Aquibium oceanicum: one gene and its partner. The protein of the gene in region 1 interacts with the protein of each later gene in a pairwise test. Links are inferred from orthologs where the notes say so. Each region holds a gene or a part of one and is shown in the gene's direction. Other genes may lie near its edges. The genes, in order: hflK and ftsH.

Region 1 (3,213 bases):
CATGGACGAGGGCTTCGAGGCGGCGATCCTGAAAGCGTCACGCGGTGCACCCGACGGATTCCCGCCGCTTTTCGAGACGTGGATCTCCTACATCCTGAAGACCGGCGGCAACTGGGGCGGCGGCACGATCGGCGACTTCACCCTGACCATCGACAAGGGCGATCCGAAGAATCTCATCAGCTTCTGCGGCTCCGGCGTGAAGAAGATCGGTCCGACCACCTTCCAGATGCAGGCGACGGATTTCTATCCCGAGAAAAACCTGGACGTCCTGATCCTCAAGCGGGTGAACCAGAACTGAGCCGATGCTGCCTGTCGCAATCCATGTCGCCGTGGCCGCAAACGGCGTGATCGGCCGCGAGGGCGGACTTCCGTGGAAGCTATCGACCGACCTCAGGCGGTTCAAGGCCGACACGATGGGCAATCCAATCGTCATGGGGCGCAAGACCTATGAGGGAATCGGCAAGCCGCTACCGGGCCGGCTGAACATCGTGGTGACGCGCGACGCGCGCTGGTCGGCGCAAGGGGTGGAGACGGCCGGCTCGCTCGACGACGCGATCACTCTCGCCAACGTGCGTGCCCGCTGCATGAGCGGCGCCAGCGAGATCGCGATCATCGGCGGCGGGGAGATCTACGAGCAGGCCATGGAGAAGGCCGACCGGCTCCATGTCACCCATGTCCTGGCCGACATCGACGGCGACACCTCGTTCCCTGCGATCGATCCCGCCGTCTGGGAAGAGGTCCGCCACAGCGACCATCCGGCGGGCGAAAAGGACAGTCACCCGACTCGTCATGTCGTCTACCGCCGCCGCGGATCATTTGGCTGACAATATCGTTATATCCGATTCTGATGGTTTCGGGCCGAATTCTGGTCCCTGCGCGCGATTTCGCTTGCGCGCGGCTCCCGCCCGCGTTGAAAGGGTGGGTGCCGATGCCTATAACACGGCCGAACGGCGCGACCCGCTCAGGCAACAATCAGCGGGCGCCGGCTTCGAAACGAGAGGAAATCGATGCCCTGGAGCAATCAGAGCGGAGGCGGCGGTCCATGGGGCGGCGGCGGCAACGGCGGTGGCCCGTGGGGCCAGGGTCCGCGCGGTCCACAGACCCCCAAGGGCACTCCGCCCGATCTTGAAGACATAATCCGTCGCGGACAGGACAGGCTGAAACGGGCGCTGCCCGGCGGCGGCGGGTTCAATCCTGCGATCGTGGCCATCGTCGTCCTGGCCCTCGTCGCGCTCTGGGCATTCCAGTCCGTCTATACCGTGCAACCGGACGAACTCGCCGTCGAATTGCGATTCGGCAAGCCGAAGCCGGAACTGTCGCAGCCCGGATTGCACTTCCACTGGTGGCCGATCGAGACGGTCGAGAAGGCAAACACGGCCGAGAAGCTGATCGACGTCGGCGAACTGCGCGGCGGCACCTCCTCGGGGCTTATGCTTTCGGGCGACCAAAACATCGTGGACGTCAAATTCTCGGTCGCCTACCAGGTGACGGATCCCGGCGCCTATCTTTTCAACGTGGCAAGCCCCGACGAGATGGTGCGTCAGATCGCCGAGAGCGCCATGCGCGAAGTCGTCGGCCGCCGTCCGGCGCAGGACATCTTCCGCGACGATCGCCAGGGCATTGCCGACAGCGTGCGCGACACAATTCAGTCCACGCTCGACGACTACGGCGCGGGCATTGCGGTGAACGCCATCTCGATCGAGGACGCGGCTCCGCCGCGCGAGGTCGCCGACGCGTTCGACGAGGTGCAGCGCGCCGAGCAGGACGAGGACCGGTTCGTGGAGGAATCCAACCAGTACTCCAACCAGAAGCTGGGACAGGCGCGAGGCGAGGCGGCGCAGTTGCGCGAAGAGGCCGCGGCCTACAAGAACCGCGTCGTTCAGGAAGCCGAGGGTGAGGCTCAGCGCTTCGTCTCGGTCTACGACGAATACGCCAAGGCGCCGGAAGTGACCCGCAAGCGCCTCTTCCTCGAAACCATGGAGAGGGTGTTGCGGGACTCCGACAAAGTCATCATCGAGCAGGGAGCGAACGGCCAGGGAGTGGTGCCATATCTGCCGCTCGACGAGCTTCGCCGCCGCCCGGGAGCCAATAGCCAATGACAAACCGCCTCGCATTCATAGCCGTCGCCGTCGCGATCGTGCTCGTCGTCGCGCTTTCGTCCTTCTTCGTCGTCACCGAACGCCAGCAGGCGATCGTCCTTCGCTTCGGCGAGATCGTCGACGTCAAGACCGAGCCAGGCATCTACTTCAAGCTGCCGTTCGGCTTCCTCGAGGCCGACAACGTGCAGATCGTCGAGGACCGGGTCATGCGCTTCGATCTCGACGACATCCGCGTCCAGGTCTCGGGCGGTAAGTTCTATGAGGTGGACGCCTTCGTCGCCTACCGCATCTCCGATCCGCGCACCTTCCGCCAGACCGTGTCGGGCAGCGTGGCTCTGGCCGAACAGCGGCTGCGCACCCGTCTCGACGCCGCCCTCCGCCGGGTCTACGGCCTGCGCGGCTTCGAGGCGGCGCTCTCCGACGAGCGCTCGTCGATGATGCGCGAGGTCGCCGAACAGCTTCGTCCCGACGCCGCATCGCTCGGCCTCGAGGTGCAGGACGTGCGTATCCGCCGCACCGACCTGACGCAGGAGGTCTCGCAGCAGACCTACGACCGCATGAGCGCGGAGCGCCTTGCCGAAGCCGAGAGGCTCAGGGCGCGCGGACGCGAGGCGGCGCAGCGCATCCGTGCCCGCGCCGACCGCGAAGTGGTCGAAATCCTCGCCGAAGCCCAGAAGGAATCGGAGATCCTACGAGGCGAGGGCGAGGCGGAACGCAACTCGATCTTCGCCGACGCATTCCAGCGCGATCCCGAGTTCTTCGAGTTCTACCGCTCCATGGCCGCTTATTCGCAGGCGCTCGAGGGAACGGGAACCACCATGATTCTCTCGCCGGATTCGGATTTCTTCCGCTATTTCGGTAGCGGTGGAGGTGGCGGCCGGGCCAATCCCGTTCCGCCGGCCGATCCGGCGCCCACTGGTGCCTTGCAGGATGGCGCGGACGCCGGAGCGAGCAACGCCGCGCCCGTGGCGCAGGAGCCCGCGACGGCGCCGCTTGCGCCTGCAACGACCGGGACCTCCGTCCCCGCCGCCGAATAGGATGAGCGACTTCTTCGCCGCCCTCGGTCTCGTACTGGTGATCGAGGGCGTCATCTACGGTGGCTTTCCCGCGACGG
Region 2 (3,282 bases), 2.3 Mb from region 1 along the record:
GTGCGCGTCTGGCGCTGCGCATCCTGCTTGCCGCGGTCGGCGGCCGCGAGCACCTTCCGGACGCGGCGCGGGCGCGAAAACTCTACGAGCGGCTCGACGGCGCAGCCTTTCGGAGCACCCTGGGCGGCGCGGTCGTCGATCTGCGCAAGGCGGGAGTAGGCTATCTGCACCGCGAGATGCGCGCGGGCTGGACCGGTGCCATGCAGGCGGCCGCCGGCGGCGTGTGGGATGGCCGATACCGCGTCAACGGCGGCGGGCTGCCGGAAAACGCCGTGGTCGAAGCGCTCGGCGGCACGCTTGCCGAAGCGCGCGTGCGCGACCGCAACGGCGCGCCGCAGGCCCTGATGCGCGCGGCGATGGCGGCGGAACCTCTCGTCCATGTTCGGCACGCCGAATCCGGCAGCGAAGGAAGCGGCCCGGGCGGGCTTTCCGAGCGGTTGCGGCGACTGCCAGCGCCCTGGATCCGGTTCCTGCCGAGCTTCGATCTCGCGCCCGCCAGGGCCGTGGCGGATCTGCTCGGTGGTGAACCTGTCCCCGAACCGCCATTGCGCAGCCACAATGCCGCATAAGGTCCTTAACCGAATGCCGGGCAAATGCTTGGCATTGGGTTTCGTGAACCCTATGTTAGCCTGAATTCTCCACGATGGACGCGCATCGCCAGCCGGATGCGCACGGGACCCGAAGATGAATCCAAATTACCGCAATCTCGCGCTGTGGGCGATCATCGCCGTTCTCCTGATTGCGCTGTTCAATCTGTTCCAGACGCCGCAGCAGCGCGGCAGTGCGCGCGAAGTCGCCTATTCGGAGTTCCTCCAGGACGTCTCGTCCGGGCGGGTCAAGTCGGTCACCATCGCCGGCGAGCGCATCACCGGCACCTATGTCGACAACGGCGCCGGGTTCCAGACCTACTCTCCCGGCGATCCCTCGCTGGTGAGCCGGCTGGAGGAGCGCGGCGTGACGATCAACGCCCGGCCCGAGAATGACGGTTCCAACTCCATCTTCGGCTACCTCATCTCCTGGCTGCCCATGATCCTGATCCTGGGCGTCTGGATATTCTTCATGCGCCAGATGCAGTCCGGTTCCGGGCGCGCCATGGGCTTCGGCAAGTCGAAGGCGAAGCTCCTCACCGAGGCGCATGGCCGCGTCACCTTCCAGGACGTGGCGGGCGTCGACGAGGCCAAGGAGGATCTCGAGGAGATCGTCGAGTTCCTGCGCGACCCGCAGAAGTTCCAGCGCCTGGGAGGCAAGATCCCGCGCGGCGTGCTTCTCGTCGGCCCTCCCGGCACCGGCAAGACGCTGCTCGCGCGCTCCGTCGCGGGTGAGGCGAACGTGCCGTTCTTCACGATCTCCGGCTCCGACTTCGTCGAGATGTTCGTGGGCGTCGGTGCCAGCCGCGTGCGCGACATGTTCGACCAGGCCAAGAAGAACGCGCCCTGCATCATCTTCATCGACGAGATCGACGCGGTCGGCCGCCATCGCGGCGCCGGCCTCGGCGGCGGCAATGACGAGCGCGAGCAGACGCTCAATCAGTTGCTCGTCGAGATGGACGGCTTCGAGACCAACGAGGGCATCATCCTGATCGCGGCGACAAACCGTCCCGACGTGCTCGATCCCGCGCTGCTCAGGCCCGGCCGCTTCGACCGCCAGGTGGTCGTGCCGAACCCGGACATCACCGGCCGCGAGAAGATCCTCAAGGTGCATGCGCGCAACGTGCCGCTGGCGCCGAACGTCGACCTCAAGGTCCTGGCCCGCGGCACGCCGGGCTTCTCCGGCGCCGATCTCGCCAACCTCGTCAACGAGTCGGCCCTGATGGCGGCGCGGCGCAACAAGCGTCTCGTCACGATGGCCGAGTTCGAAGACGCCAAGGACAAGATCATGATGGGCGCGGAGCGCCGCTCGACCGCGATGACGCAGGCCGAGAAGGAGCTCACCGCCTATCACGAGGCCGGCCATGCCATCATGGCGCTGAACGTCCAGTCGGCCGATCCGCTGCACAAGGCGACGATCATCCCGCGCGGCCGCGCGCTCGGCATGGTCATGCAGCTGCCCGAAGGCGACCGCTACTCGATGAGCTACAAGTACATGGTCTCGCGTCTCGCCATCATGATGGGCGGGCGCGTCGCCGAGGAGATCAAGTTCGGCAAGGAAAATATCACCTCGGGTGCTGCCTCCGACATCGACCAGGCGACCAAGCTCGCGCGCGCCATGGTCACCCGCTGGGGCTTCTCCGACAAGCTCGGTCAGGTTGCCTATGGAGACAATCAGGAAGAGGTCTTCCTCGGCCACTCCGTTGCGCGCCAGCAGCACATGTCGGAGGAGACGCAGAAGATCATCGACGCCGAGGTGCGCCGGCTGATCGAGGAGGCCTACTCCGAGGCGCGCCGGATCCTGACAGAGAAGAACGACGAATGGATCGCGGTGGCTGAGGCGCTTCTCGAGTACGAGACCCTTTCCGGCGACGAGATCCGCCAGGTGATGGCCGGGCAGAAGCCGAACCGCGACGTCGGCGACGACACCCCGCCATCGCGCGGCTCGGCCGTTCCGAAGGCGGGCGTGCACGGCAAGAAGAAGGGCGGCGAAGAGCCCGATGCCGGCATGGAGCCGCAGCCGCAGGGCTGATTGCGTCCAGAGAACTCCATCGGGAACGGCCGGGGCATCGCTCCGGCCGTTTCCGTAGAGAGGCCGCTACTGGCAGAGACGGTAGCCGCTGCTTCGCTCCGCCAGATCGAAGTGGAGGTGGTTGTCGTGATACTCGTCCGAACCGGGGCCGAGTACGGTGGTGAAGTGCATGCAAGCGCCGGCGCGCACGGCGCGCTGGAACGCTTCCTCGATCGTGCCCTTGCCGGCGCGCGGCACGATCGGGATCGGATCGTGATTGTCCAGACCGAAGCCGGAAATGTCGATTGCCGTGCCTCGGGCGTGTTCGGAGATCTTGGCGTCCGGCTGGTTGTTCCGGGTGCGGCAGACATAGGTGGAGGCGTGGGTGATTTCCCTGAGTTCCACGCCCGCGCCCAGCACGCTGACGGCCGGCAACACCTCGTCGTGCACCCACCGCGCGGTCGCAAGCGCCGAAGCACAGGTCATCTCCGTATCGGGTTTGACGATGATGCCCGGCGCCGCCTGGCGCAGATTGTAGGGCCGGTAGACACCGCAAGCCCCCTCGCCGTCGATCGTATCGCGCCGCTCGAACACCGCGCCGAGTGTACGAAGTTCCGCCTCGCACTGCGCGATTTCCGCCCCGTCGACCGGCTCGGGCGACCGGTCCGGCGCCGTGGCCGGATC

The links.
Region 2: the proteins of hflK (region 1) and ftsH interact in binary tests that used the Escherichia coli proteins (3 or more experiments, as listed by UniProt). The link is inferred for Aquibium oceanicum from one-to-one orthologs.

Annotation. Positions count from the first base shown.
Region 1 is NZ_CP018171.1:2,759,789-2,763,001, forward strand. Bases 157-3,053 are described here. They hold hflK (FtsH protease activity modulator HflK), read left to right. Parts: upstream 157-1,007; coding sequence 1,008-2,099; downstream 2,100-3,053. Other genes in these bases: BSQ44_RS13505 (DUF4424 domain-containing protein), read left to right, coding at 157-298; BSQ44_RS13510 (dihydrofolate reductase), read left to right, coding at 306-824; hflC (protease modulator HflC), read left to right, coding at 2,096-3,053. In the rest of the region: more of BSQ44_RS13505, read left to right, coding at 1-156; more of hflC, read left to right, coding at 3,054-3,136; BSQ44_RS13525 (DUF2065 domain-containing protein), read left to right, coding at 3,138-3,213.
Region 2 is NZ_CP018171.1:5,076,463-5,079,744, reverse strand. Bases 186-3,151 are described here. They hold ftsH (ATP-dependent zinc metalloprotease FtsH), read left to right. Parts: upstream 186-684; coding sequence 685-2,619; downstream 2,620-3,151. Other genes in these bases: BSQ44_RS24880 (extensin family protein), read right to left, coding at 2,686-3,151; tilS (tRNA lysidine(34) synthetase TilS), read left to right, coding at 186-569. Outside these bases: more of tilS, read left to right, coding at 1-185; more of BSQ44_RS24880, read right to left, coding at 3,152-3,282. UniProt on the Escherichia coli protein: Acts as a processive, ATP-dependent zinc metallopeptidase for both cytoplasmic and membrane proteins. Plays a role in the quality control of integral membrane proteins.